One region of the Thermobifida alba genome, then DNA from elsewhere that is predicted to be linked to it. Evidence: predicted binding sites of a transcription regulator. Region 1 holds the regulator's gene; each other region holds the start of a gene.

Region 1 (2,198 bases):
AGCCGGTCCACCCCCTCCAGGCACTCCACGACGACGCCTGCCACGCGCAGGTCGTGTCCCCAGATCCGCTCCACGAGCTCGGCGTCCTGGACCCCCTCGACGAGGATCCGGCTCGGCCGGGCGGTCCGCGCCCGGTGGTCCGCCACCAGGATCGAACCCGAGGCGCTGCGCGGGGGGCCGGTCCTCTCCGGTGCGGGGCGCACCAGGGTCACCGGTCGGCCGTCGAGGAGGAAGGCCGCGGGGGCCGTCTCGAACACCCGCCGCCGGCCGTGCCGGTCCTCCAGGGTGACGGTGGCGCGGTCCCAGGCCACCACCGCGCCGCAGAACCCCCCGTCGGCGGTCTCGACGACCAGTCCGCGTTCGGCGGGGACGGCCGGGACGCTCCGCCGTTTCGGGCGGCGCCAGTCGCCGGAGAGGACGTCGTCGCCGTATCGCCTGGAGTGGGGAGGCATGGGGCGGAGTGTAGTGGCTGTGGCCGCCGGGGCGTGGGAGGCTTTCAGGCGGCGTCGGCGGGGCCGGAAGCGCGGGAGAATCCCCTGACGGGGTGAGCGCGGAGGCAAAGCCGGGCAGGTATCGGTTGATACCGTGCCTGGGCGGACATAACGCTGCTCGGTGCCGCCGCATAGAATTAGCACTTGAGACCACGGAGTGCCAGGAGGTGAGCGCGTGCTCGACGACCGTAAACTCGCGGTGCTGCGTGCCATCGTCGAAGACTACGTGTCCACGAACGAGCCCGTGGGGTCCAAAGCACTGGTCGAGCGGCACAAGCTGGGGGTCTCCCCGGCGACGATCCGCAACGACATGGTGGCGTTGGAGGAGCAGGGGTACATCGCCCAGCCGCACACCAGCGCGGGAAGGGTCCCCACGGACAAGGGGTACCGGCTCTTCGTGGACCGGCTCTCCACGGTCAAACCGCTGTCCAGGGCCGAGCGGCGGGCCATCGAGACGTTCCTGGGCGGGGCGGTCGACCTCGACGAGATCGTCTCCCGCACGGTACGGCTGCTGTCGCACCTGACCCGTCAGGTGGCGATCATGCAGTACCCGTCGCTGACCCGGTCGTGCGTGCAGCACATCGAACTCGTGCCGCTCGGTCCGCAGCGTGTCATGATGGTGCTGATCACCAACACCGGCCGGGTCGAGCAGCGCGTCATCGACGGCCTCGCGGAGGTCTCCGACGACGTGGTCGAGAACCTGCGCGGGGCGCTCAACCGGGCCCTCGTCGGCAAGTGGCTGACCGAGGCGCCCCAGGCACTCTCGACGGTCACCGCCCAGCTTCCGGCAGACGACCGCCCGATGGCGGAGTCGGTGCTGTCGGTGCTGATGGAGAGTCTCGTCGAGAAGCACGAGGAGAAGATCGTCTTCGGGGGCACCGCGAACCTCGCCGCGATGGGGTTCTCGGCCGGGCTCCGGGACGTCCTCGAAGCCCTGGAAGAAAACGTCGTGCTCATCCGTTTGCTGGGTGAGATGGGCGACGCCTCGATGCTGACGGTACGCATCGGCGCGGAGAACGCTCACGAGGGCCTGCAGGCCACGTCGATCGTTGCCGCGGGGTACGGGATCGGCGATCAGACACTGGCCAAGCTCGGGGTCGTCGGCCCGACCCGGATGGACTACCCAGGAACGATGGGAGCGGTACGCGCAGTGGCAAGGTACGTCGGTCAGATCTTGGCGGGGCAGTAAGTGGCCAGAGACTATTACGAGATCCTCGGCGTTCGCCGGGACGCGACCCAGGACGAGATCAAGAAGGCATATCGCCGGCTCGCGCGTGAACTGCACCCGGACGTCAACCCCGACCCGGAGACGCAGGAGCGGTTCAAGGAGGTCGCCCAGGCCTACGAGGTGCTCTCCAACCCGGAGAAGCGCCGCATGTTCGACATGGGCGTCGACCCCTTCGCGCGCGGCGGCGCCGCGGGCGGCGGAGCGGGCGGCTTCGGCGGGGCGGGCTTCCCGTTCGACGACCTGATGAACGCGTTCTTCGGGGGCGCCGCGGGAGGCACCCGCACGGCACGCGACCGGATGCGGCGGGGGCGCAGCATCAAGGTGCGCGTCGAACTGGACCTCGCCGAGACCGCGTTCGGCGTGACCAAGGACATCACCTTCCCCACGGCGGTCGTGTGCGACACCTGCCAGGGGGAGGGCACGGCGCGCGGGAGCCACCGCGAGACCTGCGACATGTGCGGCGGCCGGGGCGAGGTCTC
Region 2 (2,198 bases), 670 kb from region 1:
CCGGCGACCGCAGCGACACCCCCTCCACGGGATGGTCCGGGGCCAGCGCCCCCTCGGGCGCCAGCGCCGCGGGAACCTCGCGGACGACGGTGTCCGCCCCGGTCAGCGGGGCGAGCCCGGACAGGTCACGGGAGGCGGCCAGCACCTCGACGGTGGGCGGGGCGGGGGGACGCAGCACCAGCAGCGCCCCGGCCGCCGCCACCGCTGCGGATGCCGCGGCCAACCGCCGCCGCCAGCGGTACCAGCGGAAGCGGAACGGGCGCCCGGAAGGGGTGGATGTGGTGTTCATGGGAGCCCACGCTAGGCGGGCCGCCGCAGCGTGTGGCAAGGCCGTCCACAGGGGGTCCTCGCGCCGTTGCCGCCGGGCGCGTCCGCAGGCGGCGGAGTCCACCGCGGCGGGGCGCAAAGGCGGCTCGGGGCGCCTCCCGGCCAAAGCAGCGTCAAGACTTTCCCGGCCCCTCGTGGCGGCACGGAGGAATCCGCCGCGTAACGGACACACTGCCGTAGAGGTTGCGAATGCGTCGTCGAGGTTCTGGAGGACCGCGATGGATATGCCAGTGGTGAACTCGTGCGAGGCGGACGCCTGCGTCTACAACATCGAACACTCCTGCCGGGCACTGGCCATCACCGTGGGCAGTGAGCGCAGTGCCTACTGCGACACCTTCTTCACCGACTCGTCCGCCAAGGGAGGCGACCCCGCCGCCACCGGCCACGTCGGCGCCTGCAAGATGGCCGCCTGCCAGCACAACGTCCGGTTCGAGTGCCAGGCCCCGGCCATCAGCGTCGGATTCACGGCGAACCACGCGGACTGCCTCACCTACGCACCGGCCTGATCCGTGCTCCGCTACCGCGCGGCCGGACACACCGCGAGGGCCGCTCCCGGTGCGGGAGCGGCCCTCGCGGACGGGCTCGGTGCGCCAGAGCGCGGATCAGGCGGCGGAGGCGGCCTTGGAGCTGCCGGAGTCGCTGGACGAGGAGCCGGACTCCGACGAGGACGAGGAGGACTCGGCCTTGGCGGACGTGTCGCTCTTGGCGGAGGAGGTCAGCGCGGAGCTGTTGGAGCTGGACGTGTTGTCGGTGCGGTAGAAACCCGACCCCTTGAAGACGATGCCGACCGCGGAGTACACCTTGCGCAGCCTGCCCTGGCACTCGGGGCAGGTGGTCAACGGATCGTCGCTGAAGCTCTGCACGACCTCAAGGTCGGCGCCGCACTCGGTGCAAGCGTACTGGTACGTAGGCACGGGTCCTCCTAGCTGGCACTCTCACCCGACGACTGCTAAATAGTACGCCGTCGGCCCACCTGGACGCGACAACGGGGGTGGTAACGCGGCCCGGGCCGCCCACCGGACAACGGAGCCCCGGAGGCCGGGCTCCCCACGCTACCGGGCCGTCGACCACACCACGCCGCGGCCGGGAGTCACCACCGCCCGCACCGGACGGTCGTGCGGTTCGACGGGCACCGCGTCCACCAGTTCGTCGTCGTAGACCACGGCCAGCGACAGCGCCTGCGCCCCCACGAGGGCCAGCACCCGGTCGTAGCAGCCCGCCCCCCTGCCGAGCCGGCGGCCCGCCGGGTCCACCGCCAGAGCCGGACAGACCAGCACACCGGCTCCGCGCACCGCGTCCACCCCGAGCCGCGGACCGGCGGGCTCGACCAGGCCGCGCCCGGCCGGTGCCAGCGACTCCGGGCCGGTGTAGGCGGCCCAGTCCAGCTCCCCGCTGTCCAGGAAGACCGGGAGCAGCACGCGGTGGCCGCGCTCGAACAGGGCCGCCACCAGCAGACGGGTGTCCGGCTCGGAACCCACCGCGTAGTAGGCCGCCACGGTGCTCGCGGAGGCTGTCGCGGGGAGCGCCAGCACCGCGTCCCGGATCTTCGCGCCGGCCGCGGCGCGCTCCCGCTCGGACCGCCCCCGGCGCGCGGCGAGCACCCGCCGCCGCAGGTCGCGCTTGCTCTGCGTACCGTCCACGAGGGGCCAGTCTGCCAGGTGCGCCCGCCGGACCGGACGGCGGCCGAGGTGAACCCCGGGCGACGCGACGCTGAAATGACGACGCGAAAACGCCGGTGACCGCGTGTGACACGTGCCGGACATGGCAGTGTCCTAAGGTGCGGAACATGGCAGATGAACAGCGCTCTGTAACTCAGGTGACCAAAGCGGTCATCCCCGTCGCGGGACTGGGCACCAGATTCCTGCCCGCCA
Region 3 (2,198 bases), 870 kb from region 1:
GACCCGGCCGGCGATCGCGGCGGCGTCACCGGCGCCGTCGACGATGGTGGTCTCGTCCTTGGTGACGACGACCTTGCGGGCCCGACCGAGCATCTCCAGCTCGGTGTTCTCCAGCTTGAGGCCGACCTCCTCGGTGATGACCTGGCCGCCGGTCAGCACGGCGATGTCGCCGAGCTGGGCCTTGCGGCGGTCGCCGAAGCCGGGGGCCTTGACCGCGACGGACTTGAAGGTGCCGCGGATCTTGTTGACCACCAGGGTCTGCAGCGCGGTGCCCTCGATGTCCTCGGCGATGACGACCAGCGGGCGGCCGGACTGCAGGACCTTCTCGATGACCGGAAGGAACTCGTTGTTGTTGGAGATCTTCTGGTTGGCGATGAGGATGTACGGGTCCTCCAGGACCGTCTCCATGCGCTCCAGGTCGGTGGCGAAGTAGGGCGAGATGTAGCCCTTGTCGAAGCGCATGCCCTCGGCGAGCTCCAGCTCCAGCCCGAAGGTCTGGCCCTCCTCGACGGTGATGACGCCTTCCTTGCCGACCTTGTCCATCGCCTCGGCGATGTACTCGCCGATCTGGGTGTCGCCCGCGGAGATGGAGGCGGTCGAGGCGATCTGCTCCTTGGTCTCGATCTCCTTGGAGAGGTTCGCCAGCTCCTCGCTGATGCGGGCCACGGCGGCGTCGATGCCGCGCTTCAGACCGACCGGGTTGGCGCCGGCGGCCACGTTGCGCAGACCCTCGCGCACCAGGGCCTGCGCCAGCACGGTGGCGGTGGTGGTGCCGTCACCGGCGACGTCGTCGGTCTTCTTCGCGACCTCCTTGACCAGCTCGGCGCCGATCTTCTCGTAGGGGTCTTCGAGCTCGATCTCCTTGGCGATGGAGACACCGTCGTTGGTGATGGTCGGCGCGCCCCACTTCTTCTCAAGGACGACGTTGCGGCCCTTGGGGCCGAGCGTCACCTTGACGGCGTCCGCGAGCTGGTTCATACCGCGCTCGAGGCCGCGCCGGGCTTCCTCGTCAAACGCGATCAGTTTGGCTGCCATAGAGTTCTAGTCCTCCCGAGACCGGGCTGATACGCGAGGGAACGAGCCGACGCCCGCGACGGATGGCCGCGGCGAACCGGCACCCGTCTGCCGGAAGTCGCGACCTCATCGTCTCGATCCGAGATTTAGCACTCACATCCTGAGAGTGCTAACGGTCTCTTTTTAGCACTCCCCGGATGCGAGTGCAAACGTCCGGCGCCTCCTCCCCGCCCTCGCTACCCGCAGGTCAGAGCGGCCCAAACAGATCCCCGAAAACTTTTGTGCGCCCCGGGAAAACGGTACGGCCGGAGCGCGACGCGCTCCGGCCGTACCGCACGGGTGTGCCTGCTCAGCAGCCGCCGGCGACCGCCGGGATGATCGACACCTGGACGCCCTGCGGGGTCTGGGTGTCCAGGCCGTCGGCGAACCGGACGTCCTCGTCGCCCACGTAGACGTTGACGAAGCGGCGGACGGCGCCGCTGTCGTCGAGGATGCGGGCCTGGATGCCCGGGTGGTTGGCCTCCAGGTCGGCCAGCACCTCCTTGAGGGTGGCCCCCTCGGCCGTCACCTCGGCCTGCCCCTTGGTGTAGGTGCGCAGAATGGTCGGAATGCGGACACTGACGCTCATCGCTGTGGACTCCTTGGTTGGTTTCGACGCGGCGGGAGGAATGGATCGGCGCCTCAGAGCAGCCCGGCGTCCTTGAAGGCGCGCAGCGACGGCTTGATCGTCGCGGTGACGCCGGTGCCGGACACGGCGTTGAGCGTCTTGAGGCCGTCCCCGGTGTTCAGCACCACGGTCTCGGCCTCGGGGTCCAGCGTCCCGGCGGCCAGCAGCTTGCGCAGCACACCGGTGGTGACCCCGCCCGCGGTCTCGGCGAAGATGCCCTCGGTACGCGCCAGCAGCCGGATCGAGTCGACGATCTCGGGGTCGCTGACGTGCTCGACCGCTCCCCCGGTGCGGCGGCAGACGTCGAGCACGTACGGCCCGTCCGCCGGGTTGCCGATGGCCAGCGACTTGGCGATGGTGTCCGGCTTGACCGGCTGGATCACGTCGTGGCCGTTCTCCCAGGCACGGGCCACGGGGGAGCATCCGGTGGCCTGCGCCCCGAAGACCCGGTACGGCTTGTCCTCGACCAGGCCGAGCCCGATCAGCTCCTGGAAGCCCTTGTCGATCTTGGTGAGCT
Region 4 (2,198 bases), 2.0 Mb from region 1:
GGTCCTGGGCAGAGTTGGTGGCCACGTAGGCGATGTCGGCGCGCTCCCCGATCTCGCGGGCCTGGGACAGCAGAGTCTCGGAGACGGCGCGCGCGGCGGCGTCGATGCCCCTCTTCAGCAGGACGGGCGAGGCGCCCGCGGCGACGCTGCGCAGGCCCTCGCGGACCAGGGCCTGGGCGAGCACGGTGGCGGTGGTGGTGCCGTCGCCGGCGGCGTCGTTGGTCTTGGTGGCGACCTCCTTGACGAGCTGGGCGCCCAGGTTCTCGTAGGGGTCCTCCAGCTCCACCTCACGCGCGACGGTGACGCCGTCGTTGGTGATGGTCGGGGCGCCGAACTTCTTGTCGATGACCACGTTGCGGCCCTTGGGGCCGAGCGTCACCTTGACCGCGTCGGCGAGGTGGTTGACACCGCGCTCCAGCGCGTGCCGCGCGGACTCCTCGAATTCCAGGATCTTGGGCATTGGACTTCCTCGGGTTGTGCAGAGATCGACTGCGGCTGGCGCGCCGTGCCGGACGGCACGGCGCGACGACACGGAAAGCGCGCGGGCGGGTGGTCCCGCCCGCGCGCTGTCACACCTTGCTCGGAAGGATGTTCCGGGGCTTACTTCTCGACGATCGCGAGCAGGTCGCGAGCGGAGAGCACCAGGTACTCCTCACCGTCGTACTTGACCTCGGTGCCGCCGTACTTGCTGTAGAGGACGATGTCGCCCTCCTTGACGTCCAGCGGGATGCGCTTGTCGCCCTCGTCGTCCCAGCGGCCCGGGCCCACGGCCAGGACCTTGCCCTCCTGGGGCTTCTCCTTGGCGGTGTCCGGGATGACCAGACCGGACGCGGTGGTCTGCTCGGCCTCCAGAGGCTGGACGACGACGCGGTCCTCAAGCGGCTTGAGCACGATCTTGGTGGCGGTCGACACGGTGTGACCTCCCCCTTCAGAATTTCTGAACGATGAATGGCATGCAGACAAAAGGGACGACCACGGCGGCCTGCCGTCGCGGGTGCCAGACCAACCTCGTCGTGGTTAGCACTCTACCCTTGAGAGTGCCAATACGAAACAGTAGTAGGGCGCATCCGGGTCGTCAAACAACAGGTCACGGGGGAACGCGGAAGTGACGAACAGGCAGTTGGCAGGGTTTCGGGCGCTGCTCACCCCGGTGGGACGCCGTCTGCTCGACGAGGTCTCCCCGGGCGAGTCGGCGGCCGACCCGCTGCGGGCCGCCGACCGGCTGCGCCGCCACCCGGCGCTGACCGGGACCCCCCGCGACGCGGCCGCCGATCTGGTCAACGCGGTCCTGACCCAGGTCCGGCTGCGCGCCCGCGCCCGGGAGAAGTTCGGTCCGCTCGCCGAACGCCTCTTCTACACCCCCGACGGCCTGGAACAGGCCACCCGGGCCCCCCTGGCGGCCCACCGGGCGCGCCGCGTCGCCGAACGGGTCGACCGCGACGCCGCGCCGGTGGCCGACCTGTGCTGCGGGATCGGCGCCGACCTGCTCGCCCTGGCCGGAGCGGGACTGCCGGTGGAGGGCGTCGACCAGGATCCGCTCACCGTCGCCGTGGCCGAGGCCAACATCGCGGCCGCGGGCCTGGCCGGGCGGGCCCGGGTGCGCCTCGGCGACGCCACCGAGGTCCGCACCGCGGAGTACGCCGCGGTGTTCTGCGACCCGGCGCGGCGCGGCCGGCACGGACGGGTCTTCGACCCGCGCGCCTACTCCCCCGCCTGGGACACGGTCGTGGAACTGGCCCGCGGCGCCCCCGCCGGATGCGTCAAGGCCGCCCCGGGACTGCCGCACGAGTCGATCCCCGAGGGGGCGGCGGCCGAGTGGATCTCGGTGGACCGGGAGGTCAAGGAGACCGCGCTGTGGTTCGGGACGCTCGCCGAGGGCGTCGCGCCCCGACGGGCCACCCTGCTGCGGACCCGGCCCGACACCGGCGAGGTGGAGGTCACCACGCTGACCGGCCGCGGCCTGGCCGCGCCCCCGGTGTCGCGGCCCCTGCGCTACCTGTACGAACCCGACGGCGCGGTGGTCCGCTCGCACCTGGTCGCCGAGGCCGCGGCGGCCGTGGACGGCGCCCTCCTCGACCCGGCGATCGCCTACCTCACCTCCGACTCCCTGGTGCGCACCCCGCTGTGCCAGGTCTACGAGGTGCGCGAGGTCATGCCCTTCTCCCTGAAGCGGCTGCGGGCCGCACTGCGGGAACGGG

The links. The regulator HrcA, encoded in region 1, represses chaperone genes, less so after heat shock. The targets are predictions, from matches to a motif close to TTGGCACTCTCNNNNNGAGAGTGCCAA.
Region 2: the regulator HrcA is predicted to act here: its motif matches at 1,254-1,280, upstream of FOF52_RS19745 (FmdB family zinc ribbon protein).
Region 3: the regulator HrcA is predicted to act here: its motif matches at 1,161-1,187, upstream of groL (chaperonin GroEL).
Region 4: the regulator HrcA is predicted to act here: its motif matches at 1,018-1,044, upstream of groES (co-chaperone GroES).

Annotation. Positions count from the first base shown of each region.
Region 1 is NZ_CP051627.1:178,089-180,286, forward strand. Features, by position in the region: gene FOF52_RS00730 (DUF3097 domain-containing protein) at 1-452, opposite strand, end outside; gene hrcA (heat-inducible transcriptional repressor HrcA) at 667-1,680, shown strand; gene dnaJ (molecular chaperone DnaJ) at 1,681-2,198, shown strand, end outside.
Region 2 is NZ_CP051627.1:4,410,793-4,412,990, forward strand. Features, by position in the region: gene FOF52_RS19735 (SAF domain-containing protein) at 1-289, opposite strand, end outside; gene FOF52_RS19740 (DUF1540 domain-containing protein) at 546-833, shown strand; gene FOF52_RS19745 (FmdB family zinc ribbon protein) at 930-1,190, opposite strand; gene FOF52_RS19750 (5-formyltetrahydrofolate cyclo-ligase) at 1,380-1,967, opposite strand; gene galU (UTP--glucose-1-phosphate uridylyltransferase GalU) at 2,114-2,198, shown strand, end outside.
Region 3 is NZ_CP051627.1:4,213,798-4,215,995, reverse strand. Features, by position in the region: gene groL (chaperonin GroEL) at 1-1,035, opposite strand, end outside; gene FOF52_RS18815 (MoaD/ThiS family protein) at 1,364-1,642, opposite strand; gene thrC (threonine synthase) at 1,696-2,198, opposite strand, start outside.
Region 4 is NZ_CP051627.1:3,048,543-3,050,740, forward strand. Features, by position in the region: gene groL (chaperonin GroEL) at 1-460, opposite strand, end outside; gene groES (co-chaperone GroES) at 601-912, opposite strand; gene FOF52_RS13420 (THUMP-like domain-containing protein) at 1,106-2,198, shown strand, end outside.